DNA from 2 places in the Terribacillus saccharophilus genome. Region 1 is predicted to be linked to the other one. Evidence: riboswitches for the same ligand, from Rfam matches in the RefSeq annotation. Region 1 holds a riboswitch; the other holds the start of a gene.
The links. Region 1 has a riboswitch for glycine ahead of GZ22_RS12795 (amino acid permease). Riboswitches for the same ligand answer to the same signal wherever they lie in the genome.
Positions count from the first base shown of each region.

Region 2: it holds a riboswitch for glycine, as region 1 does, so the genes downstream of both, gcvT (glycine cleavage system aminomethyltransferase GcvT) here and GZ22_RS12795 (amino acid permease) in region 1, are expected to answer to the same signal.

Region 1 is NZ_CP008876.1:2,527,983-2,536,180, forward strand. It holds gene GZ22_RS12765 (calcium/sodium antiporter) at 1-679, opposite strand, end outside; gene GZ22_RS12770 (sensor histidine kinase) at 1,170-2,648, shown strand; gene GZ22_RS12775 (sensor histidine kinase) at 2,912-4,354, shown strand; gene GZ22_RS12780 (class I SAM-dependent methyltransferase) at 4,425-5,135, opposite strand; gene GZ22_RS12785 (DUF2268 domain-containing putative Zn-dependent protease) at 5,245-6,009, shown strand; gene GZ22_RS12790 (hypothetical protein) at 6,103-6,381, opposite strand; glycine riboswitch at 6,642-6,720, shown strand; gene GZ22_RS12795 (amino acid permease) at 6,842-8,191, shown strand.
Region 2 is NZ_CP008876.1:1,728,759-1,736,956, reverse strand. It holds gene GZ22_RS08750 (YqhG family protein) at 1-623, opposite strand, end outside; gene GZ22_RS08745 (DEAD/DEAH box helicase) at 616-2,271, opposite strand; glycine riboswitch at 2,467-2,554, shown strand; glycine riboswitch at 2,558-2,644, shown strand; gene gcvT (glycine cleavage system aminomethyltransferase GcvT) at 2,711-3,811, shown strand; gene gcvPA (aminomethyl-transferring glycine dehydrogenase subunit GcvPA) at 3,826-5,184, shown strand; gene gcvPB (aminomethyl-transferring glycine dehydrogenase subunit GcvPB) at 5,168-6,631, shown strand; gene GZ22_RS08725 (rhodanese-like domain-containing protein) at 6,669-7,055, opposite strand; gene mntR (transcriptional regulator MntR) at 7,249-7,668, shown strand; gene GZ22_RS08715 (patatin-like phospholipase family protein) at 7,758-8,198, shown strand, end outside.

The DNA.
Region 1 (8,198 bases):
TTAATTCGGGAAGGGATGTACCTATCGCAACAATAGTCAGACCGACCAGCGTCTCGCTCATTCCGAATGAAATGGCTATTTCAGTAGCGTTACTCACGACGAGTTCGCCGCCTAAGATGATAGCCGCAAGTCCTCCAACTGTAAGAAGCGTGTTTTTTCCCCATTTCGCTTTTTCGGTTGATGGGTTCTCTGTGTTCTGCGTGTTCTTCCTATCTTTCCTGGCAACTTCAAAAATGTAGTATAAAAAGACAGCGAAAAATAGTAAAAGGATAAACCCGTCACTTCTAGTCAGATAGTTTCCATCCATCTGCTGCAGACTTACATCGCTTATAAGGATCAGTAAGGCTACACTTGCAAGCAGTGTGAAAGGAATTTCCTTTCTAATTGTCTCACTTCCAACCGTCAGCGGAAAAATGACCGCAGCGAGTCCAACGACAAAGGTAATATTAAAGATATTGCTTCCTACAACATTACCAACAGCTACGCCAGCACTGCCCTCCAATGCTGCAACGATACTGACAGTGGCCTCTGGGGCGCTAGTTCCCATCGCCACGATTGTCAATCCAATTAACAAAGGAGAAATCTTCAACGAAGCCGCAATTTTTGAAGCACCATCTACAAAAAAGTCAGCCCCTTTAATTAAGAGCACAAAACCAAGGATCAATAAAACATATGTCATTTATACAGCCACCTTTAGCAAGAGAATAATAAGGTTCTTGTATTGCGAAAGTGTAAATAAAGCTAATCCTTTCATGGGGATATACAAAAGCAATAGGTGAGTATTTCGAAAGAGGGTTCACAAGATTTATGGAATTCTGCTTCTTAACAGTACCCAAATTTTGCAGAAATAGAACCTGATTTTGACGAGAGGCTGCATGAGATGCTGATTATGGAGAATTGATTTTCTATCAGTTCTTATTGTAAATAGTTTGAGGTAATTATTTACAAATGTGTTTTTCTATGTCATAAAGCCACTGCTTTATGAAATATGTTGCTATAATATATAGGTAAAATGATTCACTGTGGTTGAACGGATATAAGAGGATAGATTCATGATGTGGCAGGCTTAAAGACCTGGTAATGGACGTTACGATCAGACATAACGTACGTAACGTATATATAAAAAATAATCCATGATGTGGATATCAAGCAGTTAGGGGTTAGTCGGAATGATTATTGGTATAGTAATATGTGCCATTGGATTGCTGCCATTGTTTTTAGCGTTGAGCATAAGCAAAGTGTACAATGAAACAAAGTTGTCGGTAGGGATGATTATTTGTATGATCCTAATCACAATCTGGCAGTTAGATATTGGAGTTCTTTATTTTAAGGATGTTTTGTCAGAAGATATTGTTCTATTTCTGTTCAAGCTGTTTCATGGAGGGTCAACTTTTATCCTGCCCACGGTATTGTATATGGCTTACTGGATCATCAATAATCAACCATCCGTAACGGAAAAAACGAATTGGCTTACGAAAATGTCTTATGCTCTTTTTACTAAAAAGGCACTTATTGGCTTCACTATATGGAGTATGGCGGTATACTTCATTAGTTGGACGAACTTAGGCATAACTGGTTTGGGTGTTGCCAATGCAAGATTTACTAGTAATCACTACTTTCCTGAGTATGGACCGCTATTATGGGTCTATTTTCTGCATATGGCTGCTATTGTATTTTTCTTGTTAGTCGTATGTGTATTGTCATTGAGAATTCGGAACTCACATTTTAAAAATTTCCTTATGGGTTTTTCATTCAACGCATTGGTGCTAATTGTACTAGGAGCTCTAAATTTCATTCCGTTAACTGGTCTTCTTACAAGCAGTATTGGTGTCATCATCTTTTCAGTGGGAAGCATACATATCTTCGTTAAATTTAATGTGGATTTGAAAATACATTCTTATGAATTAATGGAAAAACAGAAAAAACTAGATTATACAGGTCAGCTCACTGGCAGCCTGATTCATGAAGTAAAGAACACAAATGCTATTATTAAGAGTTTCTCAAGGTTGCTGAACAATAGCTACGACTTAACGGAAAGAGATAAGCAAACCTTGGAGATGATATGTAAATCATCCCAACATCTGGATCAACTGACAGACAATTATAGTGCCTACATGAAGGCCTCTTCATTACCTTTTAAAACAGAGGATCTAGTGGAAATTATCACAGAGTCTATTGAATTTTCAGCTGGGATGCTCCAAGAAGACAAGGTGGAACTGCAGTTCACTAATACATATTCGCCTCTGAATGTGTATCTGAATAGGACAAACTTAAAACAAGTCTTTATCAATTTGATCAAGAATAGTGTGGAGGCAATGCCGGAAGACAAGCCGGAGAAGAAGATAACTATCAGCACAGAGATCGATGATAAAAATATCATCATACACTTTATCGACACTGGTAAGGGCATACCCAAAGATAACTGGGTAAGTGTATTTGATCCATTCATCTCATTAGGAAATAAAAAGCGGGGGATGGGATTGGGTCTTCCCTTTGTGAAGAAAATGATGATTGAGCACTTAGGAGATATAAATATAGTTGAAAGCTCGCCGCATGGCACGCATTTTAAGCTTGAAATACCGCAAGAAGGTATGCTAAATGGTGGTAACTATCAAAAACCTATCGAATATCGATTAGATAATGCTTAGATAATCAGATTTTCATCTATGAAAGAGAAGCTCAACTTCGTAATGTTGAGCTTCTTTTAGTTTTATTTGCATCTGAATATGCGATTTAAACGGATGGACATCTGCTATAATGTATGGGCATAAGTTATGAAGGAATATATGAGAATAGTAGCTAAAGTTATTTGTGATAGCTCCTAATTCGTGTAATGGAATCCACATTACTTTGTACAAACGAGCACAGTCAAATCCATAATGTGGATTTCAACAGTTAGGGGTTAGCAGGTATGATTATTGGTATATTAATATGTGCCATTGGTTTACTGCCATTGTTTTTAGCATTGAGCATGAGCAAAGTTTATAACGAAACAAAGCTGTCGACAGGAATGATCATATATATGATCCTGATCACCATATGGCAGTTGGATATCGGAGTTCTTTATTTTAAGGATGTTCTGTCAGAAGATACGATTCTATTTCTCTTTAAGCTGTTTCGTGCGGGGCCGACATTCGGTCTCCCTATTGTATTATATGTAGCTTACCGGATTATCAAAGACCAACCATCAATGGTGAAAAAGGCGAATTGGCTGACGAATGTATCTTATGCTTTTTTCACCAAAAAAGCACTGATTGGCTTCACTATATGGAGTGCTATCGTATATGTGATAAATTGGACGGACTTAGGAATAAAAGGATTGACTGTTACCCAAGAAAGGTATACTGGTGTTTACTATTTTCCTGATTATGGGCCATTATTTTGGGTGTATCTCATACACATGGCTATCATTGTATTTTTCCTAATCGTTATGCCTGTATTGTCAAAGAGAATTCGAAACTCGTACTTTAAGAACTTCCTCATGGGTTTTTCATTCAATGCATTGCTGCTGGTCATACCAGGAATTCTGAACTTTTTCCCATTAACTGGCGTTCTTACTAGCAGCATCGGTGTCATTCTATTTTCAGTGGCAAACATGCACATTTTTGTTAAGTTGAATGCAGATTTGAAGATTCATTCTCATGAATTAATGGAAAAACAGAAAAAACTAGACTACACAGGTCAGCTGACTGGCAGTTTGATTCATGAAGTAAGAAATACAAACGCTATTATTAAAGGTTTCTCAAGCATAATGGACAAAAATGGTTCTCTTGATGAGGGAGATAAACGGAAACTGAAAATGATAGGTGATGCATCGGACCATTTAGAGCAGCTGACAGTTAATTATAGGGCATACATGAAGTCGTCTGCATTGATGTATAAAACAGAGGATCTTGCGAAAATAATCCGGGAGTCTATTGAATTTACAGCCGGAATGCTGCAAGAAAACAAAATCCAGTTGGAATTCATAAATATATATTCACCACTGAATGTTTATCTGAATAGGACAAACTTAAAACAAGTCTTTATAAATCTGATCAAAAATAGCGTGGAAGCAATCCCGGATAACAGGTTAGAAAAGAAGATAACAATCAGTACAGAGATAGACGATAGGAATATCATCATACACTTTATCGACACTGGGATGGGTATACACCCTGAGAACTGGTTGAATGTATTTGATCCCTTTATTTCACTAGGAGAGAAAGAGCAAGGAATGGGATTAGGCCTAGCCTTTGTGAAGAAGACGATGATCGAACATTTAGGGGATATCAATATAGTAGACAGTTCACCGAATGGTACGCATTTCAGGCTTGAAATACCACAAGAAGGAATGCTGAATGGTGGTAAATAACATTTGATAATCCTTAGATTAATAATATGAAAAAGAAGCTCAACATCTTAGCGTTGAGCTTCTTTTTGTATCAACAGCATCTAAATATCCGAAAACCCAGTATATCTTTATTTTGCTGCATAATTTCCTCGTGTTTTCCCAATATCTCTAACAATGCATCATCGATCGTTTTGGATAGAGCATAATCAGCTGCATGCTGTTCATCAACCTGTTCCAAGCCTGGTTGATATTTTGTTATATCGATTCGCTGAAATCCACCATCTCTAAAAGCTTTCACCCATTCATCCTCTGTGAATAATTGCGGGAAGTTGTAAAAATCCACAATCTGAGAACGTTCTTCTTCTGAGATTGTTTGCTCTAGTACAGTTTCGATTGCGATTAAACGGCCGTTCGAATTCAGCACTCTTTTAAGCTCAGGAAGCGTGGAAATAAGATTGGTAAAGGAAATGACGGATTCGGATAGAACAATATCAAAATGTTTATCTGGGTAGGGGAGATTTCTTGTGTCTCCAACTTTGGCATCAATCGTGAGATCTAAGGATGAAAATCTTTGCCGGGCTTTCTCCACCATGATGCTGTTGTTGTCTAAGGCACTAACACTGCAGCCGTATTGCTGTGCAAGATAGGCGGCAGTCTGCCCGGTACCGCATCCAACCTCGAGAAGTGCTGTATCGCCATTGATTTTTTCCTCAGCTAAAATTTTCTTTGTTAACTGCAGTCCGCCGGGATGCGCGCCGCCGACTCCAAATAGTGCGAGGCAATCAAGATATGTGTAATTCAAACGTAACCCCTGCCTTTGTATGACATCATTGCAATATGCTATGAATAGAGAAAAGTTTTGTGCCAATAGCCTTCATGCTGAATAAATTGGTGTTGTTAGGGGGAGAAAAATGAGCGTAATCAGAACGGATGAATGGCTGCTTGAGCATTATGAGGATCCAATAACATTATGCGAGAAGCTGACAGAACTTTTTACTGATGCTTCTGCTGAAGAAATATATGATTACTTCATACGACATGGCATGTACCGCCCGTTAAAGAAGAAGAGGAAGCAGCTTGAAGATAAGGTGTGGGAAGTCGTGCAGCAGGACGAGGTTTTTCTGCAAAAGGTGTGGGAAGGTCCAGATATACCTATCTATATATTCCCATCAGATGAACGTAATAAATGGATTCAAAAGCAATTGGGCGGGAAATCTGGTTTGGCATTCAAGGATAAGCTTTTTTTATTTATCTCACCAGAAAATACAGAAGACGAGATAAAAGCAATATTTACGCATGAGTATAACCATGTATGCCGGCTGAATCGCTTTGATAAAAGTGAAGAGAAGTACACGTTACTGGATACAATCGTATTAGAAGGGATAGCTGAAAATGCTGTTAGGGAGAGGTTAGGGGAGGAACTAACTGCAAGCTGGGCATCCTTTTATTCGGATAAGAAAATCGAGAAGATGTGGTCTGATTATATTGTTCCGAAGCAGCAGCTTTTGCGCCAGGATTATGAATATGGAGCCATTCTGTTCGGTTATCGAAACTATCCGAAGATGCTTGGGTATTGTGCTGGCTATTATGTAGTAAAAAGCTATATGGGAAGACACAGCTTATCCAGTAAGAGCTTGCTGGCTGTTGATGCTAGTGTTATTGCCAGCGATTTGTAAAGAGCCTATGTGGACATGAATAAAGCCCGGCTGCACCAATTCCAGGCTTTTTCATGCTGTCAATGACAAATCTATATTGAAACTGTTATATAGTTAGATCCAGAATAGTGAAAGCAAGGCTATTCCTGCGATGGCTCCAAAGGCTACTCCAAAACCAAAGCCAAAGCCTCGGCCAAAACCGCCGCCATAACCTCCATAACCTCCATAACCGAAACCGCCAAAATTTCTGGAGCGGCCCATAGGCTGCAAATAAACACGATCTCGGTCTACACGCTGGATGATCCCTCTATGAACTTTTCCGTCATGGCAACGAATTTCAACTGCTTTACCGCTATATCTTTGGCATAATGAACGATATTGTCCAACTGACATATCTTCACCTCCATCATTTAAGGATACAGGGTATTATATGCCCTGGATAAAATATCGAAGGGTACATGTATCTTAGGGGTTTAGCGGATTCTTGGTGAACAGCATCTAAAATGTTGAAATGTAGCTGTAAGCGTTCATGACCAGCTGAGATGAAAATTGGATTTGACAAAAAATCTAACAAGGAATAGAATAATCACTATTCAACAGAATCTAAATAACTTAATAATAAAGCTATGAATGCTATGGATCACACTATAGCAGGAGCAGCTTCTGGAGAGACCGCTTTTTACGCGGCGCCGAAGGGTTCACAATCTCAGGCAAACGGACAGAAGAGTATCGGATATGTATTTGTGTTATGCTGCGCGAGCATGATCAATAGTATTTGTTATTCTTGTGATCAAGAGATTGGAGAACATCCAATCTCTTTTTTTATTGGGTTAAATTGAAGGAGGAACTAGATTTGGCACAACAAGAGTTAAAGAGGGACTTATCCAACAGACATGTGCAGCTAATTGCCATTGGCGGTACGATTGGTACCGGACTATTTTTAGGTTCCGGGAAAGCGATACAGCTGGCAGGACCCTCGATCATCTTTGCTTATTTGATTGTAGGTATAGCACTGTTTTTCGTGATGAGAGCGCTAGGGGAGCTGCTATTATCAAAAGCAGGCTATCAATCTATCACAGACATTGCCGAAGATTATCTTGGACCTTGGGCATCGTTTGTGACAGGATGGACATATTGGTTTTGCTGGATAATGACAGCGATGGCGGATGTAATTGCTGTCGGGGTGTATGTGAATTATTGGTTTGATATTCCGCAATGGATACCAGCAATTATCTGTGTAGTCGTTTTATTAGGGCTTAATTTATTGACGGTAAAGCTATTCGGAGAATTGGAGTTTTGGTTCGCCCTGATTAAGGTAGTTACGATTCTAGCATTGATTGGTATCGGCATTGTACTGCTGGTGATCGGATTCAAGACTGATGCAGGAACCGTATCAGTTACAAATCTGTGGGAGCATGGCGGACTATTTCCAAATGGAATCTCTGGTTTCTTACTTGCCTTCCAAATGGTCGTCTTTGCATATGTGGGAGTGGAATTAATCGGGGTATCGGCTGCCGAAACAGCTAATCCGTCTAAGAACATCCCATCAGCAATCAATAAAATACCTTTACGGATTTTATTTTTCTATGTTGGAGCACTACTAATCCTATTAATGATAAACCCATGGACTGAGCTGAATGCAGCCGAAAGTCCATTTGTTAAGACATTTAGTCTAGTAGGAATCCCGATCGCTGCAGGCATCATCAACTTCGTCGTATTAACATCCGCAGCATCAGCAGGGAATAGCGGCATGTTCTCCACAAGCCGCACCTTATTTAATCTAAGTAAGCAAAACCAGGGACCGTCCCAGCTTGCTAAACTGAACAAAAAGCACGTCCCAGCGAACGCTTTGTGGCTATCTGCTATTGTCGTATCAGTAGGAGCACTCTTAAGCAAACTCATACCAGAACAAGCCTTTGGAATTGTCACAAGCATTAGTGCCATCTGTTTTATTTGGGTCTGGAGCATCATTCTTATTTGCCATATAAAATATGAGAAAACACGTCCGGAATTGCAGAAGAAATCAACTTTTAAAGCACCGTTTACACCGTTTGTGAATTATGCTGTGCTGGCGTTGTTTGCGGGGGTTCTTGTTATTATGCTGGTGGCTGATGAGACGCGTCCCGCTTTGTTATTGACCCCAGTGTGGTTTGTTTTGTTGTTTGGGTTGTATTGGGGGAGAGGTAAAAGAAAAACTATCTAAAATAACT
Region 2 (8,198 bases), 800 kb from region 1:
TTGAGCGTTTCTGCTGTTTCCTTCACCCAGCTATCATCGATAGTATCCAGATAAGTATGCATATAGCTACTGATACGCTGGTAGCCGCTCTGATATCGGATGATAGGGGAGAGGCAATAACATTGATCACTGATTTGCTGTTTGAATTCCACTTGAGAAAAGTTTTCCATCCAATCGGTTGCCAGCTGCCCATTCAATAGCTGTAATCCAACAGAATGTGTTTCTGTACGTTTGCGTTCACCTGAAAAATGCACGCTTAAATTACGGATGAGCCACGGATACAACGGTGTTCGTGAAGCAGTGTCCACCTTTTCATAAAGACGAGCAACTTGAGCGGAGTTACGAATGAGACGGAAGATCTTATGCAGACGAGGACTGCCAAAATGAATATGTTCAGCTTTCTCTGCTGTCTCATTAGGGTCAGTCAGGAGGGCTAGCTCCATTGGATCACCTTCCTGACCAAGTCTTTTCTTATAACGCCAATAAAACGGCCGATTCATTAATTCTTCATCCAGTTCTGGAGTCAGAAGAAACCGGAGCAACCCTTCTTTTTCCTCTAACAGCTGACAGCCATTTGATAGGAAAAATTTCCTCAGAAACTGATGGAGTGTGTGTCTATCCATGTAATTTATCCCTTTCCAGCTGTTCACCTGTCTCGGTTATAACCGCAGTCAGATTATCCAATTTCACTTTAATTTCTCCTTCGGAACGGGAGTCGGCGAAAATTCGTTTGATTTCTTTTTCTACATCAGACACTTGCAGTTCGGCTAAGATATGATCGAGATTTCCGATCACCCGCTCGAATAGGTTAATTTTCTTATAAAGCAATTCCAAAATGTGTGCTTCGAGTGTATTGCGTACGGCAAAATTAAAGATTTGCACATCCTTTTTCTGACCAAAACGATGAATCCGGCCGATGCGCTGCTCCAGTCGCATTGGATTCCAAGGCAAATCGTAGTTAATCATGTTGCTGCAAAATTGAAGGTTGATACCTTCGCCGCCAGCTTCTGTTGCAATCAGAACTTGTGCGTGTTTTTCGAAGAGCTCGCGCATCCAATCTTTTTTACCGGCCTTGAAGCCGCCTCGGAATGGAACGGATGATATGTCATGCTGCTTTAGCGTCCATTGCAAGTAAAATTGCGTGGCCCGATATTCTGTGAAGATGATGAACTTTTCTCCCGGTGGGGCAGCTTTGATCAGCTCTACCACTTTCAGTGCCTTGCTGTGCTGCGGTAGCTTTTCAATTTCTTTCATCACAGGCAAATAAGTATTACCGGTTTCCGGGTTTTCCTCCACCATTTTTTTCATAGACAAGTAAGCTGCTTCCCTGGAGCTGCATAACTCTCGTAGTAAAGTTATTTTAGCGAAAGTCGCTGCAGCGCTAGTGGAATCTTGCATATTCTCATACACTTGCCGCTCTTGTTCGGTGAAATCAATCCAAATCGTTTCCACTTTTCGCTTTGTCCATTGCAGTCCTGTTTCTTCACGTCGGTTGCGTACCATCACTTTGCGTATGAGCTCTTTTAAATAATGATGCTCTTCTGCATCTCTTCGATCATCTCCATATGTATCTTTGAATTGCTTATAGCTTCCAAGGTAACCAGGCTTAAGCAAGGATACGAGATTATAAATATCACTCAGTTTGTTTTGGACAGGTGTAGCGGTCAGCAGCAGACAATATTTCTTTTTAAGTGACTGGATAAAAGCATAATTTTTTGTCTGGCTGTTTTTCAGTTTATGAGCCTCATCGATTAGCACGAAATCATAGTCCTGCTCCAGGATGATTTCCCTGTGAGGAGAGCGCTTTGCCAAATCAATGGAAGAGACAATCACATCATAGTGCTCCCAAATATATTGCTTTCGCTGAGAAGCGGCTGGTATATGGAATTTAGAGTTCAATTCGTTAACCCATTGGTTGACAAGAGACGCCGGTACGAGCAGGAGTACTTTTTTCACCAAGCCGCGAATCATCAATTCTTTCAATACGAGACCTGCTTCGATTGTCTTCCCAAGACCAACTTCATCTGCCAAAATGGCGCGTCCGTTCATTTCTTCCACAACTCGCCTGCTTGCTTCCAGCTGATGGGGATGGAAGGTCATATGTGGCAAATATCCGGGAGCAACCAACCCGGTAAACGTATCAATATTCGTTTCTTTGGCCGCTGTATACGCCATTTGGAAATGCTCCCAAGATGCTTTTTCTCCTTCTTGCTGCAACACATCATCCATCATGTCGATGAAAGGTTTATCATCTTTTATATGCACCTGCATAGTGATTTCATCTCCTTATTCTTCGGAGTTTCATTTAAAAAGCTGAAAAAGATAGACACATTCTAAAAATGTTATGTTATAATGAGGCTGAAACCAGACATTATTAATATTTTTTATTAAAATGTTTGGATTTTGCTTTTTTATAGGTTGATTGTCTGTTAGTATGCCCGCGTTTTACAATTTCATAATCCGCGAGTGAATGTTGGAGGAGAGACCGCTATATGCGGCGCCGAAGGAGCAAATATTGAGTGAATCTCTCAGGCAAAAGAACTCCAACAGGACGCAACTCTGGAGAGTGCTTCCGTAGTAGAAGCCACCCAAGAAGCAACTATGGTCCAAGGACGATAAGAAACTTTCTGGTAAATGGACAGAGCCCCTCAAAGCTTTTTCGAGGTGGCTCTGTTTTTTGTTGCGAGGTACATAAGAGAGGAGCAAGATGATGAGTGAGTTGAGAAGAACCCCGCTTTATCCTGCTTATCAGGCTAACAGCAAGACGATCGATTTCGGCGGATGGGAACTGCCAGTCCATTTCAGCAGCATCCAGGAAGAACATCATGCAGTGCGGCAAGCAGCCGGGCTTTTCGATGTTTCCCATATGGGTGAGATTTTAGTTGAAGGACCAGCGAGCAAAGACTTCCTGCAATTTGTCCTGACAAATGACATTGAACTGCTCGTTCCGAATAAAGCGCAGTACAGTGTAATGTGTTATAAGGATGGCGGAACTGTAGACGATTTAATCGTTTATATGCTGGAGGAGAACCGTTATTTATTGGTTGTGAATGCCAGCAATACAGAAAAGGATTTCGAATGGCTGCTTTCTCATAAAAGAGAAGGTGTTACCATCGAAAATAAATCGGCGTCATACATGCAGGTTGCCCTGCAAGGACCTCATGCGGAACAAATCCTGCAGCAGGTAACAGACGAGAAATTGTCGGAAATTTCATTTTTCCGATTCGCTTATCCAGTGCAGCTGAAAGGTGCAAAAGGAGATTTTCTTGTCTCACGTACTGGCTACACTGGTGAAGATGGCTTTGAAATTTATGGGCCAGCTGAAAGCGGTAAAGCTGTTTGGGAGCTTTTGCTGGAAAAAGGCCAAGCATACAATCTTCAGCCTATTGGATTGGGTGCAAGGGATACATTACGCTTTGAAGCCAATCTGCCTTTGTATGGTAATGAACTGTCGAAGGATATTACTCCAATCGAGGCAGGTATTGGATTTGCAGTGAAAACGAACAAGTCTGCCGATTTCATCGGTAAAGAGACCTTGAAGAAGCAAAAAGAGAACGGAACGAAGCGCAAGCTTGTCGGCATTGAAATGCTGGAAAAAGGGATACCGCGCCATGGATATCCAATCTTCAGCGGGGAAGAACAAATCGGTGAGGTAACGACAGGAACGAAGTCACCAACATTGGATAGTTATATCGGGCTTGCGCTCGTACAAGTTGACGCTGCCGAGGAAGGCAGTATTGTGGACGTGCAGATCCGAAAGAAAAGGCTACAGGCCAAGGTTGTTGCAACACCATTCTATAAACGGAAATAGAAGGAGGATACAGCATGGATTTCAGGTACTTACCGATGACAGAGCAAGACAAAGAAGAAATGCTTCAAACGATAGGCGTGAAAGACACGGAGGAGCTTTTTTCTGATATTCCGGAAGAAGTTCGCTTGAAGGGACCGCTTCAGATTAAAGAGCCGAAAAGTGAAGGTGAACTGAAGGCTGAACTCGCTGCTTTGGCAAGTCGGAATGTGACGATGAAGACACATGCTTCCTTCCTTGGAGCGGGTGTATACGATCATTACATCCCTTCAATTGTGGATCATGTTATCTCAAGATCTGAATTCTATACAGCGTATACGCCCTATCAGCCTGAAATTTCTCAAGGAGAGCTGCAGGCAATCTTTGAATTCCAGACCATGATAGCTGAGCTGACTGGAATGGATGTAGCGAATAGTTCTATGTATGATGGCGGAACTGCATTGGCGGAAGCAGCAACACTAAGTGCTGGTCATACGAGGAAGAAGAAAATTGTCGTATCCGAAGCTGTACATCCAGAATCTCGTCAGGTGATCGATTCATACGGAAGAGGACAGCATTTAGAAATTGTCACAGTTCCACATAAGGATGGCTTGACAGACTTACAAGCATTGGAAGAAGCAATAGACGCAGATACGGCAAGTGTTATCGTGCAATATCCGAACTTCTTCGGACAGGTCGAACCGTTAGCAGATATTCGTAAAATCATAGATACTCAGCCAAAAGCGATGATGGTTGTCTCAAGTAACCCATTGTCTCTAGGATTCTTGACACCACCAGGCAGCTTTGGAGCAGATATTGTTGTTGGTGATACGCAAGTATTCGGTATTCCGGCACAATACGGCGGTCCTCATTGCGGCTATTTCGCAAGCTCAGCGAAATTGATGCGTAAGCTGCCGGGAAGACTTGTTGGCCAGACAAAGGATGAAGAAGGCAGACGTGGATTTGTTCTAACACTTCAGGCTCGGGAACAGCATATCCGTCGTGATAAGGCGACGTCAAATATTTGTTCCAATCAGGCATTGAACGCTTTGGCTTCTTCTGTGGCAATGAGTGCACTTGGGAAAAAAGGTGTAGCTGAGATGGCACACTTAAATATACAAAAAGCACTTTATATGAAAAAGCAGCTTGAAGCACACGGGCTGCAAGTCATCTTCCAAGGCGCCTTCTTTAATGAATTGGTTATTAAAGTAGACGACGATGCGGATGCACTGAATGATTATCTGGTTACACAAGGGTTTATCGGGGGGTATCACTTGGGACGGACAGATGATCGTTTGAAGAATCATATACTTGTTGCTGTGACGGAGCAGCGCACAAAAGAACAGATTGATACATTCGTAAGAGAGGTGGCGGCAGTTCATGCAAAACAATACTGATTTCCCATTGTTATTCGAACAAACGAAACCAGGCAGGACAGGATACAGCTTGCCGCCGCTGGATGTTCCGGAAACGGATCTTTCTGAGGTATTCGAATCAAGTTATATTCGCAGTGAGCCTGCAGAACTTCCAGAGCTAAGCGAGCTGCAAATCATCAGGCATTATACAGCTCTTTCAAGAAGAAATTACGGCGTCGACTCCGGATTCTATCCGCTCGGATCCTGTACGATGAAATATAATCCGAAAATTAATGAAGATGTTATCCGAATGGACGGATTCAGCCATGTCCATCCATATCAGGATACGAAAACGGCCCAAGGCGCACTGGAGCTTATGTTTGATCTTCAGGAGCAGCTAAAAGAAATTACCGGCATGCACGAGGTGAGTTTGCAGCCCGCAGCAGGAGCTCATGGCGAATGGACAGGACTAATGATGATCCGTGCTCTACATGAGAAGAACGGTGAGACACAGCGTACGAAGGTTATCGTGCCGGATTCAGCGCATGGTACGAACCCAGCTTCAGCCACTGTTGCTGGATTCGAATCTGTAACAGTTAAATCCAATGAAGAAGGACTAGTTGATTTAGATGATTTGCGACGCGTTGTTGGAGAAGATACAGCGGCATTGATGCTTACAAATCCGAATACACTCGGTCTGTTTGAAAAGGATATTTTGGAAATGGCCAAGATTGTCCATGAAGCAGGCGGTAAATTGTATTATGACGGTGCGAATCTAAATGCCATTATGGGTTATACAAGACCTGGAGATATGGGCTTTGATGTTGTGCACTTGAATTTGCATAAAACGTTCACCGGCCCGCATGGCGGCGGGGGGCCAGGATCAGGTCCTGTCGGCGTTTCAGAGGAGCTTGCAGCTTTCCTTCCGAAGCCAGTCGTACGCAGACAAGGAGAAGAAATCATTCTTGACGAAGACCGTCCAGACTCTATTGGCCGTGTGAAACCTTATTATGGAAACTTTGGTATTAATGTTCGTGCGTATACGTATATCCGGACGATGGGACCAGAAGGGCTGAAACGTGTAAGTGAATATGCTGTCCTGAATGCTAATTACATGATGCGCCGTCTGAGTGAAGCATTTGATTTGCCGTACACACAGCACTGTAAGCATGAATTTGTTCTTTCCGGACGCAGACAGAAAAAGCTTGGTGTCCGTACACTTGATATCGCTAAACGACTTCTTGATTTCGGTTATCATCCACCGACTATCTACTTCCCGCTTAATGTGGAAGAGGCACTGATGATTGAACCAACCGAAACAGAAGCAAAAGAGACTCTGGATAGTTTCATAGATACGATGCTGGAAATTGCAGCGGATGCTGAAAGTAATCCAGAAATCGTGCAAGAAGCACCGCATACGACGGTAGTGAGCAGAATGGATGAAACGACTGCTGCCAGAAAGCCAATTCTTCGTTATATACCAGAATAAAAAAAGAGCTTTGCACATGATGATGTGCAAAGCTCTTTTATTCGCCTTTTCGTTTGATCTTACCGCTCCAGGCTTTAAAACCGCCTTTTAGCTGATTAAGATCCTGATAACCTTTTTTGTGCAGCATTGCTGCAGTACGAACAGTACGTGTACCGTTTTGGTCATACATATAAACAGGCTTGTCCTTGCGGATTTCAGCCAAACGGTAGCGAAGCTGGGTTAGCGGGATATTGCGAGCACCTAGAATGTGTCCGCCATCGAATTCTTTCGGTTCACGAACATCAATCAGCTGTGCTTTACGGTATCCAGCTTTGAATTCTTCCTCTGTAAGAGTTTTCAGGTGTTTCTTCTGAATGAAATAGCGGATTACACTATATGCGATGAATACAATCAGTGCAATTCCGATAACTAATACTGCTTCCATGTCATTTCCCCCATCTGCAAATACTCCAACTTACATTATAGCAAGCAAGCGCTTATTTTCAAAGATTTTTTATAGCCGTTCAAACAAGTGTAACACTTTTTACCTGCTTCAACTTTGTTGGCTTGTTTGTCTGCTCGAAAAGGTGTATCATATAAAGATGTAGAAGTTGCAGTGGATTGAATGGAGGAATTTTATGCCTACACCGAGCATGGAAGATTATATTGAACAAATTTACATATTAATGGAACAAAAGGGATATGCCCGAGTGTCTGATATAGCAGAGAATCTGCAGGTACATCCGTCTTCTGTTACGAAAATGGTGCAGAAGCTGGACAAAGATGAATATTTGAAATATGAAAAGTACCGTGGCTTGATTCTTACTGATAAAGGAGAGCAGGTCGGCAAACGGCTTGTCTATCGGCATGAACTTTTGGAAGACTTCCTGCGGATTATCGGTGTCGAGGAAGAGAATATCTATCAGGATGTAGAAGGAATAGAGCATCATATGAGCTGGAATTCCATCGAGCGGATCGGCAATCTTGTGGAATATTTCCGGGAAGATAATAAGCGGAAAGAAGCATTAATCAAAATACAGCAAAAACAAAAGTCTTAACTCCTACCATCCATTTCGGATGGTTTTTTTGGTTCTAAAAGAGCACCTTCCTGATTAGGTATAATAAAAAGTCATCATGGAGCGTGCTTATGAAAATAGACGGCGTTTTCTCAGGTGGCGGGGTGAAGGCTTTCGCATTCATCGGTGCTATTCAGGCTGTGGAGAAGGAAAAATATGAGTTTGAGAATGTAGCTGGTACCTCTGCTGGTGCCATTGTCGCTGGTTTGCTGGCAGCGGGATATACCGGAAAAGAAATGGAAGCATTACTACAGGAAACAGATATCAGTAAATTCACTGATCCTATCAAGCTAACGAGGTATATTCCTTTTGCCAACTGGCTGACGCTCTATTTTAAGATGGGTCTGTACAAGGGGAACGCGTTGGAACGCTGGCTTTATGAAGCATTGGCAAAAAAGCAGGTATATACCTTTCAAGATTTGAAGCCAAGAACACTGAAAGTGATTGCCGCAGATGTAACATTAGGACGCTTAATTGTATTTCCGGATGATTTGGCTGAGACATATGGAATC